Regions from separate parts of the Klebsiella sp. HN106 genome, predicted to be linked through region 1. Evidence: riboswitches for the same ligand, from Rfam matches in the RefSeq annotation. Region 1 holds a riboswitch; each other region holds the start of a gene.

Region 1 (5,923 bases):
CAGGTCCGCCTGGCGGGCGGCGACTAATCGCGGCGGCAGCGCCGGGTCGGACGGTGGCACAATTTTAACGTCCAGACCCGCCTCTTTAAAGGCGCCAATCTGTTCAGCCACCACGATCGGCGCGTGGTCGGGATTGATATACCAGTCCAGCACCAGGGTGAGTTTTTCATTGGCCAGCGCCTGACCGCTGAACAGCGCGGCAAGCGTGATACCGGCATAAATACGTTTACGCATGGTTAGTCCTTTTATTTAAGAGCGTCATTCCGGCGTCCAGTTAATCAGCCGGTGTAAAAAAGCATCCACCGCCAGCCACAGCAGGACGGTCAGTAGCACCAGAATAAACAGGGCTGCAAAGCAGATATCGGTTTGCAGACGGGCATTGGCGTTAAGCATGACGTAGCCCAGTCCTTCGGCTGAACCGACCCATTCGCCGATAATCGCCCCGATGGGCGCGACGGCGGCCGCCATCCGCAGACCGGAACCGAGGGCCGGAAGGGCAGCCATCATGCGGACGTGGCGCAGCTGCGCGCCAAAAGAGGCGCCCATGGTGCGCGCGAGGTCAAGATAGTCCTGGTTAACCCGGCGCAGCCCGTCAAAAAACGCCGAGGTGACGGGAAAGAAGATCACCAGCACCGCCATCATAACCTTGGCGCTCATCCCGAAGCCGAACCACAGTACCAGCAGCGGGGCAAGGGCAAAGACCGGGATCGCCTGGCTGGTCAGCACCAACGGCATCAGCCAACGCTGAAGGCGCGGCGAAACAATCATGCACAGCGCCAGTATCACGCCGAGCAGAACGCCGAGCGCGAGACCGCTGAGGATCTCGCTTAATGTGATCAGCGTGTGCCCACCGAGGTAGGCGCGGTTAACCCACAGGGCGCTTGCCACCGCCGAAGGCGAAGGCAGCAGAAAGGCGGGAATGCCGCTGCGGGTCACCAGCCACCAAATCAGGAGCAGGCCGCAGAACACCACGGCGGCGCGAAACAGTTTTGCGCTCATTCGTTAGCCCTTATCAGCTGTTGCAGCAACTCCGCCTGACCGGCTAATAGCGCCGGATCGTCCGGCGCGCGCGGCGGTATGCCGGACAAGCGATGCGTGTCGTCAATCCCGCCGGGGGCCGGGGAAAGGACGAGCAGACGGTGGCTCAGACGGCAGGCTTCCATCGGATCGTGGGTGATCAGTACAACGGTCCGGTTCACCAACAGCCGGGCGGCCAGGGACTGAATACGCGTGCGGGTAATCGTGTCGAGCGCGGAAAAGGGCTCGTCCATCAGCACGATGGGCCGGTCTTCGTAGAGCGTACGCGCCAGCGCCGCACGCTGACGCATGCCGCCGGAGAGAGCGGCCGGGCGGTCATCGGCGCAGTGTTCAAGCCCAACCTGCTGTAGCAGCGTGGTGACGCGCAGGTGATCGATGCGCTCCCCGCGCAGGCGCGCCCCCAGCGAGACGTTGTCGCGCACGCTTAGCCACGGGTAAAGCAGATCTTTTTGCCCCATCCACGCCAGGCGTCCGGCAATCGGCAGGCCATCGCTGGCGCGAACTTCGCCCCCAGAGGCTTTCGCCAGCCCGGAGATGATGCGCAGGAGGCTGGTTTTACCGGCGCCGCTGGCCCCCAGCAGCGAGCTCCACTGGCCGCCGGGAATAGAAAACGTCAAATTGTCGAAGATCGGTCGCAAACCAAAGCGCAGGCTCAGTCCGCGTACTTCGATGCCGGGAGCCATCACGCCTGGCGCTCCGCGAGGACGTTAAGGCCCATTTGCCAGAAGTTAGCCTCCAGGCGCGTAGCGGTCGTGAAAATGGCGCTGAGTTCGGCAAAACGCGCTTCGCCGCCGCGCTGCTGCCAGAGGGTTTCCAGCAGGTTTAAGGCTGCATTGACGCCGTTAAGGTAGCCCTCATCACCGTAGTTGCGGATCCACGAGGCATACGGGTTGGCAGTCAGCCGGGTCGCCGGGTCGTGCAGCAGACCGAGGCCGATTTCCGCATAGCCGGCCACGCAGGGCATCAGCGCCGCCAGTAGATCCAGCGCATCGCCGGCGTGGCCAATGTCCAGTACGTAGCGGGTATAATTTACCGTTTCAGCGGCTTCCTCTTCAGCCGCCATCGTCGCTTCATCCAGCCCCCATCCCGTACAGTAGCCGACGTGCAGCGGCAGTTCGTCGAGAATGGCGTTCATGGACGCGGCGGCAACGCGCATTTCCGCGAGGGTACGCAGCTTGCTCACCAGCAGCGCGTAGCTGCGGGCAAAGTGGATCAGGAACAGGTAGTCCTGCGTCAGATAGCGACGAAAAGCGGGTTCGGGAAGGGTGCCATCGGCAAGCTGGCGCAGGAAGGGATGGGCGACGTAGCGCTGCCAGTCAGCACCGGCCTGCAGGCGCAGACGACCATAAATACCCTGAGTAAATGCGGGAAGAATCACAGGACCTCCTGATAATAGGGAGATCCGGGCGTGCTGAATGAAGTGTGAACAGGCAATGGCGCAAAACTGGCGGAAATGCCGACCCGTCCCTTCGCTGGCATGACCCAGATCAGGTTCAAAGGGTTCGGCTTACGCCATCTCAGCCCTCACGGGACACCCCTCGGTTTGGCACCTGTTATACGACATTCGCTTTTTGATTACAATGCTGTGAACTTGCCGAAAATTGGTGACACTGTCACGTTAAGACACTGCGATAAATGGCCGTTGTGCGTCATTTTGGCCCGGTGGCGGCTGGCGTCTTGCCGGGCGCAGAACGGCCCGATTCTCTTTGGCCGGGCAAGGCGTCAGCCGCCCCCCCGGCAAATATTATTTATGGATTAATGGAAATCGACCCAGCGGGCGCCACTGTCTGCTGAACGTACGCAGTTCTCAACCCAATGCACGCCGAGCGCACCGGCTTTGGCATCCGGGTACCAGAAGTTTTCCAGCAAAGCAGTGTCGCAACGATCGGTAGCATCCATGGCGATGGCGAAGCGGCGGTACAAATTCGACCAGGCCTCAAACAGCCCTTCGGGATGGCCACCGCCGATCCGGTCATCGTGCAGAGCCAGCGGGTCCAGATAGGGCATACCGCGTTCGAGAATGCGCACCGGCTCGCCCTGAATCTCATAGCGCAGCTGATTCGGCTGTTCATCCCACCACTCAAGGCTGGCTTTTTCTCCGACGATACGGACTTTCTGCCCGTGCATTGAGCCGCTGTTGACCGCCGAGCACCACATCGAACCCACGGCGCCGTTGTCGTACTCCATCAGCACATGCGCGTTATCCTCCAGCGGCGCGCGGCTTTTGACAAAGCTCTGGCGGGAGCACATCAGGCGAGTGATATTGAGCTTCGGCGCCATGGTCTCCGCCAGAAACAGCGGGTGAGTGGCGAGATCGCCCAGAACGTAGCTGGGGCCAACAAACTTCGGGTCCACTCGCCAGCGGGTACTGGGGTTTTCCTGCTCCACAGGCTGGTTATGAAAACCGTGGGCGAACTGCATATTGATAATGCGGATCTCGCCCAGCAGCCCCTGCTCAATCATCTGCCGCGCCTGCAGAATCAGCTGATGACCGGCGTAGCCGTAAGTCACGCCGACGATTTTGCGCTGTTTTTCGCTCAGGGCCACCAGCGCATCGGCCTCTTCGCCGGTAAAACAGAGCGGTTTTTCGCAGACCACATGCAATCCGGCCTCCAGCGCTGCGCGGCAAATGGCGTAGTGGGTATTGTTCGGCGTAGCGATGGAAACGGCTTCAATACCGTCCTCCCGCGCGGCCTCTTCGCGAAACAGCGTTTCGTAGTCGGGGTAACAGCGCCCGGCCTCCACGCCCAGCTGCTGGCCAAACTCACGCCCGCGCTGAGCGTCAATATCGAAGGCCCCTGCCAGCAGGGTAAACGTGCCGTCGCGCAGCGCCGCGGAGCGGTGAATATAACCAATCTGGCTGCTTCCGCCGCCGCCCACCATACCCCAGCGTAACGACCGGCCAACAGGTTTAATACCGTTAATCATGTTTCATCTCCCGATTAAAAACCAACCGAATGCAGGTAGCGCAGGCTTTCCGTGACCGCCTTAAGGCTGCCCTCGACGTTGCGCGGGTCGCGCTCTTGCTCAATGGTGATCCAGCCTTGATAGCCGCGTTTGTCGAGAAAGGCGCGCACCGCCGGATAATCAATGGCGCCGCTGCCGAGCGGACACATCACGCCCTCCGCGCAGGCAGAGAAGAAGTCGATACCGCGGGAAATTACGCTCCTGAATACCTGCGGATCGACATCTTTAAAGTGCAGGTAGTCAAGGCGTTCAAAATGGCGATCCAGCCAGCTGATGGGGTCCATACCCGAATAGAAGAGATGGCCGGTGTCGAGACACAATCCGGCAACATCATGGGGGATTTGCGCCGCGAGCAGGTCGATTTCGTCGGCAAACTCGATGCAGCCGCCGGCGTGAGGATGGATAACCGGACGAACGCCGTACTCCTGCCACGCCAGTTGGCTGATGGTAATAATATGGCCGATCATCCGCTGCCAGTCGGCGGGAGAGAGGCGGGGCGCCAGTTCGCTGTGTCCGGCGTATTTCGCCCGCAGCGGATTGCCAAAATCAATAATCACCAGATAAGGCGGCTGGAAGAGGTTGCCCGGCGTCTTTTCCGCCGATGGAACCTGCGACAGGTTGCGGCAAATGTTATGCGTCAGTGCGACAATGTTCGCAAAGTTCTCTTCGCTGACCAGATCGTCAAAGATCGTTCCGGCCACCAGCGACAGCCCCTGTTTATTCAGCGCGGCGCTGAGTTCATCGGCTCGGGTCGGCAGATAGCTCCACGGCCCCAGTTCAATACTTTTATAACCGGCCGTCGCCGCCTCTTCCAGCACCTTGGTCCACGGCGGCAGGTAAGGATTTTTGGGATCATCGACGCCCCAGCTGCACGGCGCGTTGGCAATATGTATGGTCATGATGGCTTCCTTTTCAGATGAGGAGAAAACATGACCAGTATTGAATGAAAATTTCATCTTCAACAATCATGAAATTTAAATTCTTTGATGGAATTCAAGGTTTATTTTGATGTCTTAATTGATAGTTTTTTATCAAATATAGCGCTGAAGCGGAGCGCGGAGAATATACCCGCGCTTTCGCCGATCAGAGGTTTTCTTTGGTGAGTAAATCAAAAGGCTGCAGGGCGTTAATAAACGTCGCCTGCGGCTGGTGAGCGCACTGGACAAAGGCGTCGACGGTCGCTGAGGCGAATTCGGCAAGCCGATGAGCCAGCATGAGATCGATTGTCCCGTCGATTAGCGCCAGCTCGCCGTGGTCTACCGGGCCATGACAAATCAGCGTGACCTGATGCTGACGCTGATGCGCATGCAGCGCGGCGATAATCCCTTCCACGCCGCCGCAGGGCGCGTAGATGGCCTCCAGATCGGGATAACGCTGCAGCATCTCCTCCGTCACCCGGCGGGCGATATCGGCGCGTTCGTGGCTGCGTACAGGCTCCAGCACCCGGTCGCCTTTGCCATGTTCGCGCAGGTAGGAACGGAAACTTATCTCGCAGCTTTCCTGACAAATAAATCGGTTATCGCCGACGATAATGCCGATTTCGCCGCTTCCATGACACAGCCTGTCCACCGCCCAACCGGCGGTGCGGCCCGCTTTCTGATTATCCAGCCCAATGTAGCCGGTGCGTTGCGGGATGCTCATATCGGAGAGCAGGGTAAAGACGCGCACGCCTTTATCAACGGCCTGAGCAACGGCATGGCGGATAAGCGGATTATCCAGCGCCACAATACCGATTGCGTCAACCTCTTCGCTGAGGCGGGCGATTGCGGCAACCATGTCGTCAATGGCGTTAATGTCATAATGCAGAAACACCGGCGCCTGTGCCGGACTATGCCAGGGCAATGCCGCCTGCTCAAGCGCCTGCGCCAGCTGATGGTAAAACGAGTGCGACTCCTGCAGCAGGATGAACCCCATTCTC
Region 2 (5,923 bases), 1.0 Mb from region 1:
CCCACCGCCAGCAGGCCGGGGATAACCACCAGTAGATAGGCGGCGGCGAGAAAACCGGTGATGCCCGCGAGGCATTCGGTGCGCAGCGTGCTGCCGCGGGAATACAAGGCAAAACGGCGCTCCAGCCAGCTTCCCTGCGCGGGTGAGTTAAGGGTATTGTCGGCCATGCTCAGGCTCCCTGATGTTTATTGTTGTGTTCTGTGTGTTCCGGGATTTCCCGGCAGTCTATCAGCGGCTCGACTATCTGGCGGGTGCTGCCGTCGGTCAAACCTAAATCTGTTAAATGCGGCCCGGCGTTACAGGCAAGGCAGGTACCCTCGATAGCCTTAAACACGCGATAGGGCGGCTCCCAGTCGGCGACTTCTGCGCTCAGGTCGCGAAGCTGGCGGAACTCTCTGGCCAGCTCCGGGGCGGGTAAGTCAGAAAGCATCCCGGCGATCGGCATCGCCACGTGGGCAAGGATTTTTCCCTGCTGCGACAGCGCCATGCCGCCGCCGGATTCGATCAGGCGGTTCGCCGCCAGCGCCATCTCGTCGGCATCGCGTCCGAGCACGACCAGGTTGTGAGAATCGTGAGAGTAGCTGGTGGCGATGGCGCCGCGCAGTTCGCCCCAGCCTTCCAGCAGCGCAATTTGCGGCGTCGCCTGGTGACGACCGTGGCGGTGCTTAACCCAAATCAGGCTAAATCCTTCCGGGATTTGCACCCGGCCATCGCGGACCTGCACCTCAACTTCTCCCCACTGGGTAAAGCGCGCGCCGCGAATATGCCGCAGACGGGCGACGCCGTGGCGAATGGCGCCAACGCGGAGGATAAAATCGTCAGGGCTGAGCGGCGGCATCTGCAGGGTATCGCGCGGCGGGGTAACGCCCGCCGCCGACGGAATGGGTTGAAGCAGGGCGCCATCGCGGGCAATCAGCTTACCGGCGACGTAAACTTCCTGCGCGTTGAGTCGGGATAAAGAATCGAAAACCACCAGATCGGCGCGGCGTCCGGCAGCAATCAGCCCCAAATCGTTACGCTGCAGACGGATCGCCGCGTTTAAGGTGGCGAAGCGCAGGACGTCGGTAGCCGGCAGTCCGTGCTCAATCAGCAGGTTGAGCAGGGCGATAATGCCGCCTTTTTCCAGCAGCATATCCGGCGGCACATCGTCGGTGCAGACGGTGATTTGCGAGGAAAGATGCGGCAGCGTTTTCAGCGCGTTAACGATATCCGGCAGCAGGTAAGGGTGCGAGCCGCGAATTTCGATAGTCAGCCCGGCGCGCAGTTTTTCCAGCGCATCGGCCGCCGAGGTGAGCTCATGATCGGAGGTGACCCCGGCGGCAAGATAGGCTTGCAGATCCGCGCCGCTCAAACCGCGCGCGTGGCCTTCGATCAGCTTGCCGCTGTTCAACCCGGCCTGAACGATCTCCTGCATCCGCTCGCTGCCGTGCAGCACGCCGTGCATATCCATCACTTCAGCAACGCCGCAGACTTCCGGCCAGGCCAGCATGGTTTCCATCTCCGCGCCGGCGAAATCGGCGCCGGACATCTCCAGTCCCGGCGTCGACGGCACGCTGGAAGGCGCCGCAACCATCACCTGCAGCGGCAGATGGCGGCTGGCAGCGACGGCGTAGCGCACGCCTTCGACGCCCAGTACGTTGGCCAGCTCGTGCGGGTCCCAGAATACTGCCGTGGTGCCCTGAGCCAGCACGATTTCGGCATAGCGTTCAGGCGGCAGGTGAGAGCTTTCAAGGTGAACGTGCGTATCCATCAGCCCCGGCGACAGGAAACATCCCGCCAGCGAGCGGCGTTCGAGGGCATCGGAGCGGCTGCCGCGCGGATGCACGCTGGCGATCGTTTCACCGACGATCCCGACGTCGGCCTCGCGGATTTCTCCGGTGGCCATGTCGACAATCTGCGCGTCGGTTAATAATAAATCGAACGGGGATTCTCCGCGCGCGGCCTGGACGGCGCGGCGGCGGGTTTCAGCACTGCTGGACATAACAACTCCGGCACAAGGATAATGGGGATACTCTAGGGGCAGAGCAAACGTTTGCCCAGATGAATAAATTTATCGCCCGATAACTTCGGGTTATTCTGCATGCTCACCGTTGACGAAAACATGATGACCGAACCCTGGCAGCGGCTGCCCGCGCTCTCTCTCAAGCAGATTCAGTACTTTGTGACCCTGGCCCAGCTGCGTCACTTCACCGACACCGCTAACCGGCTGGCTATCAGCCAGCCGGCGCTAAGCAGCGCGCTGCGGCAAATCGAGACGGTGCTCGGCGGCAAGCTGGTCAACCGTACCGCTTCGGCGGTGACCTTAACCGAGCTGGGGGCGGCGATTTTGCCCCACGCCCGGCGAGTGTTGAGCGTGGCGCAGCTGGCTTTTCAGGATATGCAGCAGATAGTCGAAGCCGGCGGCGACGGAACGGTGCGTATTGGCTTAGTGCCTTCGGTGAGTTCGCTGCTGTTTCCGCTGCTGCCGCAAACGCTGGCCCAGGCGTTTCCGCGCCTGAGGGTGGAGTTTCACGATCAGACCAACGACGCCCTGTTCTGCGAGCTGCAGTCGGGAAAGATAGATTTTGCCGTTGGCGCAATAGACAGTTCGTTACCGCCTGAGCTGCAGGTTTATCCTCTGCGCGAAGATCCGTTTGTGGCGGTGCTGCACGGCGACGATCCGCTGGCCGGGCAGCCGCATCTGCCGTGGAAGCTGCTCGCGGGGCGCGATATCGCGGTGTTTTCAAAGGGCAATATTCAGCGTCTGGTCGGCGCGCTGGCCGAGAGCCATCGCCTCACGCTGAATACGCGTTATCAGGTTGACTATATCGAGACGCTTTACGGCCTGGTGCGCTCGCGGCTGGCGGTGGCGATTCTGCCTGAGCTTTATACTACCCACCTTCAGGATCCGGTGTTAAAGGTGGCGCAGCTTCAGCAGCCCGCGCTGACGCGAACCGTGGCACTGATGCGCGGACCGCAGCCTCTGCCGCCGCTGATCGAGGAATGTTTTGCACTATTACTGAGTTCGCTGCGGGAAGTGAATCTATAGCGGGCGTTGCTCTCTCTACGGCTTGTGGTGAAATGCGAGAGAGGTAACGAAATAGTTTTTGTACCCTTTAAAATCAAAGGGTTATGCCTCTTTAAAAAATTAATTTGTTGCAGAAATGTCAGTAGATTATTCCGTGCGAATAAAGTTGATATAAAACAATAGGATACATTTAGAGAGTTCCCCGCGCGAGCGGGGATAAACCGGGCGCGCCAGGCCCTGGAAAATCTCAGACAGAGAGTTCCCCGCGCGAGCGGGGATAGTCCTTCCCCATGCATGTTGGAACAAATCTTGCCGAGCCGGGCCAGCTTGCGTTGTCCGGCGACTTACCGTAACCTGCCCGCTGAGAACGTTTTTATCTCTCAATGACTCGGGGTGCCCTTCCTTGTGAAGGCTGAGAAAAACCCGTACCACCTGATCTGGATAATGCCAGCGTAGGGAAGTCAGAGACCGCAGGGTCGTCGCTTCTTCATCGCCTGGCGGGAGCAAACGATGTCTGACCTGCTGAACCCCGCGCATATTGCCCATCTGCGGCACCTTTTTCACCGCCATTCTCCCCTTGTTCACTGCATGACCAACGACGTGGTGCAGACCTTTACCGCCAACGTCCTGTTAGCGATTGGCGCATCGCCGGCGATGGTTATCGATCCGGACGAAGCCAGCCAGTTTGCCGCCATTGCCGATGCGCTGCTGATTAATGTCGGCACGCTGACCGTTGAGCGTGCGGAGGCGATGCGCGCGGCGGCGCGTAGCGCAACGCAGGCGGGCAAACCCTGGACGCTGGACCCGGTAGCGGTCGGCGCGCTGACCTTACGGACAGAATTTTGTCTGGAGCTGCTAGCGCTGCAGCCTGCCGCCGTTCGCGGTAATGCGTCGGAAATCATGGCGCTGGCCGGAATGAGCGGCGGCGGGCGCGGCGTCGATACGACCGATACCGCCGCCGCAGCGCTGCCCGCAGCCCAGGCGTTAGCCCGCCAGCTGAATACCGTGGTCGCGGTGACCGGGGAGGTTGATTACGTCACCGACGGCCAGCGCATTCGCATGGTCACCGGCGGCGATCCGCTGATGACCCGGGTGGTCGGCACCGGCTGCGCGCTGTCGGCGGTGGTTGCCGCCGCTGCGGCGATGCCCGGCGATCGGCTGGAGAACGTGGCCGCGGCCTGCGGGCTGATGAAGCTCGCGGGGGGGAAAGCGGCGCAGCAGGGCGGCCCCGGCAGCTTTACTCCCGCCTTCCTCGATGCGCTCTATGCGGGAGGCGATCTGTGAAACGAATTAATGCGCTAACCATCGCCGGCACCGACCCGAGCGGCGGTGCGGGGATCCAGGCGGATCTCAAAACCTTCTCGGCGCTGGGGGCATACGGCTGCTCGGTCATCACCGCGCTGGTGGCGCAAAACACCCTTGGCGTCCAGTCGGTTTATCGTATAGAGCCTGATTTTGTCGCCGCGCAGCTCGATTCCGTCTTCAGCGATGTGCGCATCGATACCACCAAAATCGGGATGCTGGCGGAAACTGATATCGTTGAAGCGGTGGCGGAACGGCTGGCGCGTTATCAGATTAAAAATGTGGTGCTGGATACGGTCATGTTGGCGAAAAGCGGCGATCCGCTGCTCTCGGCGTCGGCGGTGGAAACGCTGCGCCAGCGCCTGCTGCCGCAGGTCTCGCTGATCACTCCGAACCTGCCGGAAGCGGCGGCGCTGCTGGATGCGCCGCATGCCAGAACGGAACAGGAGATGCTGGAGCAGGGCAGAGCGCTGCTGGGCATGGGCTGTGGAGCGGTATTAATGAAAGGCGGCCATCTCGATGATGCGGAAAGCCCGGACTGGCTGTTTACCCGCGAAGAGGAGCGGCGTTTTACCGCGCCGAGAGTCCAGACTAAAAATACCCACGGTACCGGCTGTACGCTATCGGCGGCGCTGGCGGCCCTGCGTCCGCGTTACGAGGATTGGGGGCGAACCGTGGCGGAAGCCAAAGGCTGGCTGTCGGCGGCGCTGGCGCAGGCGGATTCGCTGGAAGTGGGACACGGCATCGGTCCGGTACACCATTTTCACGCCTGGTGGTAAACGGCAAGACAACGGGTCAGCAGACTATGCTGAAAAAATAGGCTCCCGGCTGGAAAATCTGCTGAGTCGGTACCAGGCTTAACCTGCCCAAAATAATTGGGTTGGGAAAACGCATGCCGGTTTCGACCGGCACTTACGGGAGATAGCTATGACTGATATTACGCAGTTGCTTGGCAAAGATGCCGACACGCTTTTACAGCACCGCTGTATGACAATTCCAGCCGACCAGCTCTATTTACCGGGGGCGGATTACGTCGATCGGGTGATGGTTGATAACAACCGTCCGCCGGCGGTGCTGCGTAATATGCAAACCCTGTATAACACCGGCCGCCTGGCGGGAACCGGCTATCTGTCGATCCTGCCGGTCGACCAGGGCGTAGAGCATTCTGCTGGCGCCTCTTTTGCCGCCAACCCGCTGTACTTTGATCCGAAAAATATCGTCGAACTGGCCATTGAGGCCGGTTGTAACTGCGTGGCCTCCACCTATGGCGTGCTGGCCTCGGTATCGCGCCGCTATGCGCACCGCATCCCCTTCCTGGTCAAGCTGAACCATAACGAAACGCTGAGCTACCCGACCGAATATGACCAGACGCTGTATGCCAGCGTCGAGCAGGCGTTCAATATGGGGGCCGTGGCGGTCGGGGCGACGATCTATTTCGGTTCCGAACAGTCCCGTCGGCAAATCGAAGAGATTTCCGCCGCTTTTGAGCGCGCGCACGAGCTTGGTCTGGTGACCGTGCTGTGGGCCTATTTGCGTAATTCGGCGTTTAAGAAAGATGGCGTCGACTACCACGTTTCCGCTGACTTAACCGGTCAGGCCAACCACCTGGCGGCG
Region 3 (5,923 bases), on a different contig from region 1:
GCCGGCCGCCAGCAGCGGCGCGAGGATGGCGTCATTATGCTGACGAAGATCGACGCGCTTCATCGCCAGCGTCACCAGTTGGCTACCGGAGGCGCGAATGGCCTCCACCATGACCTCGGGAGCGGCGAATTTACCGGTGCCGGTGAAGAGATGTGATTCAAACGTTTTATCTGCAATACGTAACATGTCAGCCTCCAGCGATAACCTGAAAAAGCAGGATTTGGTCGCCTTCCTGCAAAAGATGATCTTCCCACCGTTCGCGCGGCAGGATGTGTTGATTGAGCGCCAGCGCGACGCCCGGCAACTGCTGTTCCAGTTGAGCGAGCAGGGCGGCGACGGAGGTCGCTTCGGCACACTGCAACGGTTCATCGTTAAACCACACCTGCATGCTGCCCTCCACAGACCGGACAGCCCAGAGATCGCTGTAATGTCAGCGTACGCCAGCTGCTGGTGCGCGCATCAAACAGGCGCAGCGCGTTACGCGGCGCCGCCATGCCGCTGAGCAGCTTGATGGCCTCCAGCGCCTGTAGGGTTCCCATCATGCCGACGACCGGGCCAATGATGCCCGCCGTGCGGCAGTTGCGTTCGGGTTCGTTAGCGTCCGGCCACAGGCAGCGATAACAGCCCTGCTCCCACGGCGGCGTCAGTACCATCAACTGGCCTCCGAGTCCGACAGCGCTGGCGGTAATCAACGGCGTTTTAAGCGCGACGCAGGCGGCGTTGATCGCCTGTCGGGTCGCCATGTTATCGGTGCAATCCAGTACCACATCGGCCTTCGCCACTTCCTCCTGCAGGGTCTTTCCGCCTAACCGCTGCTTCAGCGCAATCAGTTCAATCTGCGGATTTAGCCGAGCCAGCCGGGCCCTGGCGGCCGTGGTTTTAGGCTGAGCGATATCATCGCTGGTGAACAAAATTTGTCGCTGCAGGTTGCTGACGTGAACGTCGTCGTCATCGGCCAGCGCCAGCGTGCCGACGCCGGCTCCGGCAAGATAGAGCGCGGCGGGAGAGCCCAGCCCGCCGAGACCCACGATCAACACCCGGCTGGCCAGCAGCTTTTGCTGGCCTTCAATGGCGATATCCTCCAGCAGCAGCTGGCGGCTATAGCGCATAAAATCGCTGTCATTCATCACCGGCTCCCGCTATCTCAAGCAACCGTGCCGTTGCCTGCCGCCAGTCGGTCGCCTGGGTGATGGCGCTGACTACCGCAATGCTGCCGACGCCGGTGGCCAGTACTGCCGGAGCGCGCTCAAGGCTGATGCCGCCAATCGCCACGGTTGGATAATCCTCCAGTCGCTGAATATGCTGCGCCAGCTGATCCAGCCCCTGAGGGGAGGAAGGCATCTGCTTGGTTTGTGTCGGAAAAACGTGACCAAGCGCGATGTAAGAGGGACGCGCCGCCAGCGCGATATCCATTTCCATATCGTCATGGGTGGAAACGCCAAGGCGCAGTCCGGCGTTGCGGATGGCGCTGAGGTCGGTGGTTTCCAGATCCTCCTGGCCTAAATGCACGCCATAAGCCTGATGTTTAATGGCCAGGCGCCAGTAATCGTTAATAAACAGCCGCGCATGGTATTTGCGTCCCAGCGCGATAGCGGCAACGACATCGTCTTCGACATCACTATCGCGCTTATTCTTGATGCGCAGCTGGAGAGTGCGAACGCCCGCAGCCAGTAAGCGTTCGATCCACGCGACGCTATCGACGACCGGATAGAGGCCTAAACGGAATGGGACGGATGGAAAATCGGGTTGATACATCAGGCTTCCTCCTTACGTAGATAGATTTCACTGCCGCGGGCGCGGAAGTTTTCCGACATATCGGCCATCCCCACTTCGATGGTCTGCGCGGCGGCGTAGTCGCGAACTTCCTGGCTTATCTTCATTGAGCAAAATTTGGGGCCGCACATGGAGCAGAAGTGGGCCACTTTGCCTGACTCCTGCGGCAGGGTTTCGTCGTGGTAAGCGCGCGCGGTGAACGGGTCGAGCGCCAGATTAAACTGGTCTTCCCAGCGGAACTCAAAGCGCGCTTTCGACATGGCGTTATCGCGGATCTGCGCGCCGGGGTGGCCTTTAGCGAGGTCTGCGGCGTGGGCGGCAATTTTGTAGGTAATCAGGCCCTGTTTAACGTCTTCTTTATTCGGCAGACCGAGATGCTCTTTCGGCGTCACGTAGCAGAGCATCGCGCAGCCAAACCAGCCGATCATGGCGGCGCCAATCCCGGAGGTGAAATGATCGTAGCCCGGTGCAATATCGGTAGTTAGCGGCCCCAAGGTGTAGAAGGGCGCTTCGTGGCAGTGCTCCAGCTCTTCGGTCATATTGCGCTGAATCATCTGCATCGGCACATGGCCCGGGCCTTCGATCATCACCTGTACGTCATACTCCCAGGCGATTTTGGTCAGTTCGCCCAGCGTATGCAGCTCGGCAAACTGCGCTTCGTCGTTGGCGTCCTGAATCGAGCCGGGGCGCAGGCCATCGCCCAATGACAGCGAGACGTCATAGGCGGCGCAGATTTCGCAGATTTCACGGAAATGTTGGTAGAGGAAGTTCTCCTGGTGATGGGATAAGCACCATTTCGCCATGATTGAGCCGCCGCGGGAGACGATGCCGGTCAGGCGCCTGGCGGTCATCGGCACGTAGCGCAGCAGCACGCCCGCATGGATAGTGAAGTAGTCCACCCCTTGTTCCGCCTGTTCGAGCAGCGTGTCGCGGAAGGCTTCCCAGGTAAGATCTTCGGCGATCCCGTTTACCTTCTCTAACGCCTGGTAGATCGGCACGGTACCGATCGGTACCGGACTATTGCGCAGGATCCACTCGCGGGTCTCATGAATATAGCGGCCGGTGGAAAGGTCCATAACCGTATCCGCTCCCCAGCGCGTCGCCCACACCAGCTTCTCGACCTCTTCTTCTATCGACGAGGTGACCGCGGAGTTACCAATATTGGCGTTAACCTTCACGAGGAAGTTGCGGCCGATGATCATCGGCTCGGATTCCGGATGATTTATATTGGCCGGGATAATCGCGCGCCCGGCGGCAACTTCAGCGCGCACAAATTCCGGGGTGATATTCTCCGGCAGCCGCGCGCCAAACCCGACGCCCGGATGCTGCTGGCGCAGCACTTCGCCACGAATGCGTTCGCGACCCATATTTTCGCGAATGGCGATGAATTCCATCTCAGGAGTGACAATCCCCTGACGGGCATAGTGCAGCTGCGTCACGCATTTCCCGACGATGGCGCGCCTGGGCGTAAGCAGACCGGAAAAGCGCAGCGCGTTAAGACCATCATCCGCCAGCCGTTCTCTGGTATAGGCTGAACTGCGATCGCTAAGCGTTTCGCAGTCGCGACGCGCATCAATCCACGGCTGACGCAGTTTCGCCAGACCCTGCTGAACGTTTATCGCGATGTGCGGATCGCCATAGGCGCCGGACGTATCGTAGACCGGGATGGCTTCGTTTGCTTCATACTGAGGATGGTCTTTGCTGCCGCCGATAAGCGTCGGGCTCAGCTGAATTTCGCGCATCGGCACGCGAATATCTTCCTGCGAACCGCGGATATAGATGCGCTGCGAATTGGGAAATGCGGTGCCTTCCAGGGTGTCGATAAAGCGCTGGGCGTGTTCGCGTTGCTCTCGACGCGTAAGTGATGTTGTAGACATAGCTCATTCCAGTTAAACAGGATATGGCTTGCCAGACGACGGATGGAGTAACAGATGCGATCGGCCATGAAGAGGCAGATGCTAAACGCAGTTTACTCTTGTTCCCTTCGCAGGTATTAGCCTGATCAGGTTCCGCGGATCCCGAATTAACGGTCTCAGCCTTTTCCAGTGGGGAAAATGGGCACTCCGACAAGATGACATCCCCTCTCAGCGAGGGGGAATGTATGTAAACTACGCGTTAATGGCTCACAACTCAAGCGGTCGGCGCGATATTGTCGCTAACGTTGTCTTTTCGACTGTGGGCTACGGCGAGGGCAATCAGCGAATCTTCCAGCGCAAAACGGGCTTCCAGCGCTTCACCGATGTCCGATAGCGCCTGCTGGAACTCAAGATAGTTATCGTGATCGATAGCGTTTTCGAGGCAGGAATCGTAATAATCCATGATCTGCTGGGTATTAGCCTGCAGCTGTGGATAAATCTTAGTGGCGGCTAAAAGTGGCGTATCGCCTTCCAATTCGCCGATAAAGCGTTCATAAATATTAAAATGGCCGGAGGAGAGGTAGTCCACCAGGCTTTGGCAAAAATCATCCAGCGCTTTCTCATTAAGCCGCATAAATGATTCTTTGCCAGGCTTCAGGCCAACCAGGTTGTAGTAAGCCACAAGCAAATGCTTACGTACTTGTAGCCAGCGATCGACCAGTTTATTGCTGCCTCCAACACGTTCCGTCAGGTTTTCCAGCTGGTTTAACATGGTTGACTCCGCAAGGTTTTAAGAGAAATACGTTGCTCACCAAAATGTAAATTTAATGTTAAAAGTGCCAGTAAAATGAAGGTAGTGCAATAGATATGGATCGTATTATTGAAAAATTAGATCGCGGCTGGTGGATTGTCAGCCACGAACAGAAATTATGGTTACCCGATGGGGAATTACCATATGGCGAAGCGGTAAATTTTAATCTTGCCGGGCAAACCGCGCTGCGAATAGGCGAATGGCAGGGCGAACCGGTGTGGCTGGTGCGCCAGGATCGTCGCCATGAGATGGGATCGCTGCGTCAGGTGCTCGATCAGGATGCTGGCCTTTTTCAACTGGCGGGACGCGGGATCCAGCTGGCGGAGTTCTACCGCTCGCATAAATTCTGCGGCTACTGCGGCCATCCCATGCACCCCAGCAAAACCGAGTGGGCAATGCTATGCAGCCACTGCCGCGAACGCTACTACCCGCAAATCGCCCCGTGCATTATCGTCGCCATCCGTCGGGATGATTCTATCCTGCTGGCGCAGCATACTCGCCATCGCAACGGCGTGCATACGGTGCTGGCCGGATTTGTCGAAGTTGGCGAAACCCTGGAGCAGACCGTTGCCCGCGAAGTGATGGAGGAGAGCGGCATCAAGGTGAAAAACCTGCGCTATGTAACCTCCCAGCCCTGGCCGTTCCCGCAATCGCTGATGACCGCGTTTATGGCCGAGTACGATAGCGGCGAGATTGTCATCGACAAGAAAGAGCTGCTGGAGGCGGGATGGTATCGCTATGACAATCTGCCGCTTTTGCCGCCGCCGGGCACCGTGGCGCGCCGTCTGATTGAAGATACCGTGGCGATGTGTCGGGCAGAGTATGAGTGACATGTTACATACACTTTATCCTTCAAACTGCCTCTTTGTTGGCTGCTTTCACTTGCCCCAGTCACTTACTTGAGTAAGCTCCTGGGGTTCATTCAATTGCCGCCTTGGTCCACTTTGAATGATTTTGTGTATAAACTTGGCGCATCAACGCTAAAGGAATGTAAAAATGACCGAACTGAAGAACGATCGTTACCTGCGCGCGCTGCTACGCCAGCCGGTTGATGTCACCCCGGTGTGGATGATGCGTCAGGCGGGCCGCTATTTACCGGAATATAAGGCCACCCGCGCCGAAGCGGGCGATTTTATGTCGCTGTGTAAAAACGCAGAGCTGGCCTGTGAAGTGACGCTGCAGCCGCTGCGCCGCTATAAGCTGGATGCGGCTATCCTCTTCTCGGACATTCTCACCATCCCGGATGCGATGGGGCTGGGGCTCTATTTTGAAGCCGGGGAGGGCCCGCGCTTTACCTCGCCCATTACCTGCAAAGCCGATGTCGATAAATTGCCCGTTCCTGACCCGGAAGGTGAGCTTGGCTACGTGATGAATGCCGTGCGCACGATTCGCCGTGAGCTGAAGGGAGAAGTGCCGCTGATCGGCTTTTCCGGCAGCCCGTGGACGCTGGCAACCTATATGGTGGAAGGCGGCAGCAGCAAAG

Evidence for each region. Region 1 has a riboswitch for thiamine pyrophosphate ahead of ACSIPU_RS01430 (TenA family protein). Riboswitches for the same ligand answer to the same signal wherever they lie in the genome.
Region 2: another riboswitch for thiamine pyrophosphate. It lies ahead of thiM (hydroxyethylthiazole kinase); the one in region 1 lies ahead of ACSIPU_RS01430 (TenA family protein).
Region 3: another riboswitch for thiamine pyrophosphate. It lies ahead of thiC (phosphomethylpyrimidine synthase ThiC); the one in region 1 lies ahead of ACSIPU_RS01430 (TenA family protein).

The regions. Positions count from the first base shown of each region.
Region 1 covers NZ_JBLURD010000001.1:303,065-308,987, forward strand. The annotation lists gene ACSIPU_RS01415 (ABC transporter substrate-binding protein) at 1-234, opposite strand, end outside; gene ACSIPU_RS01420 (ABC transporter permease) at 259-999, opposite strand; gene ACSIPU_RS01425 (ABC transporter ATP-binding protein) at 996-1,724, opposite strand; gene ACSIPU_RS01430 (TenA family protein) at 1,721-2,416, opposite strand; TPP riboswitch at 2,486-2,587, opposite strand; gene ACSIPU_RS01435 (Gfo/Idh/MocA family protein) at 2,794-3,966, opposite strand; gene ACSIPU_RS01440 (TIM barrel protein) at 3,981-4,904, opposite strand; gene ACSIPU_RS01445 (LacI family DNA-binding transcriptional regulator) at 5,089-5,923, opposite strand, start outside.
Region 2 covers NZ_JBLURD010000001.1:1,302,243-1,308,165, reverse strand. The annotation lists gene ACSIPU_RS06120 (NCS2 family permease) at 1-167, opposite strand, end outside; gene ACSIPU_RS06115 (adenine deaminase) at 170-1,981, opposite strand; gene ACSIPU_RS06110 (LysR family transcriptional regulator) at 2,102-3,028, shown strand; TPP riboswitch at 3,387-3,483, shown strand; gene thiM (hydroxyethylthiazole kinase) at 3,518-4,291, shown strand; gene thiD (bifunctional hydroxymethylpyrimidine kinase/phosphomethylpyrimidine kinase) at 4,288-5,088, shown strand; gene fbaB (class I fructose-bisphosphate aldolase) at 5,237-5,923, shown strand, end outside.
Region 3 covers NZ_JBLURD010000026.1:18,714-24,636, forward strand. The annotation lists gene thiG (thiazole synthase) at 1-186, opposite strand, end outside; gene thiS (sulfur carrier protein ThiS) at 188-388, opposite strand; gene ACSIPU_RS28760 (HesA/MoeB/ThiF family protein) at 372-1,127, opposite strand; gene thiE (thiamine phosphate synthase) at 1,120-1,755, opposite strand; gene thiC (phosphomethylpyrimidine synthase ThiC) at 1,755-3,650, opposite strand; TPP riboswitch at 3,736-3,849, opposite strand; gene ACSIPU_RS28775 (Rsd/AlgQ family anti-sigma factor) at 3,904-4,401, opposite strand; gene nudC (NAD(+) diphosphatase) at 4,497-5,270, shown strand; gene hemE (uroporphyrinogen decarboxylase) at 5,437-5,923, shown strand, end outside.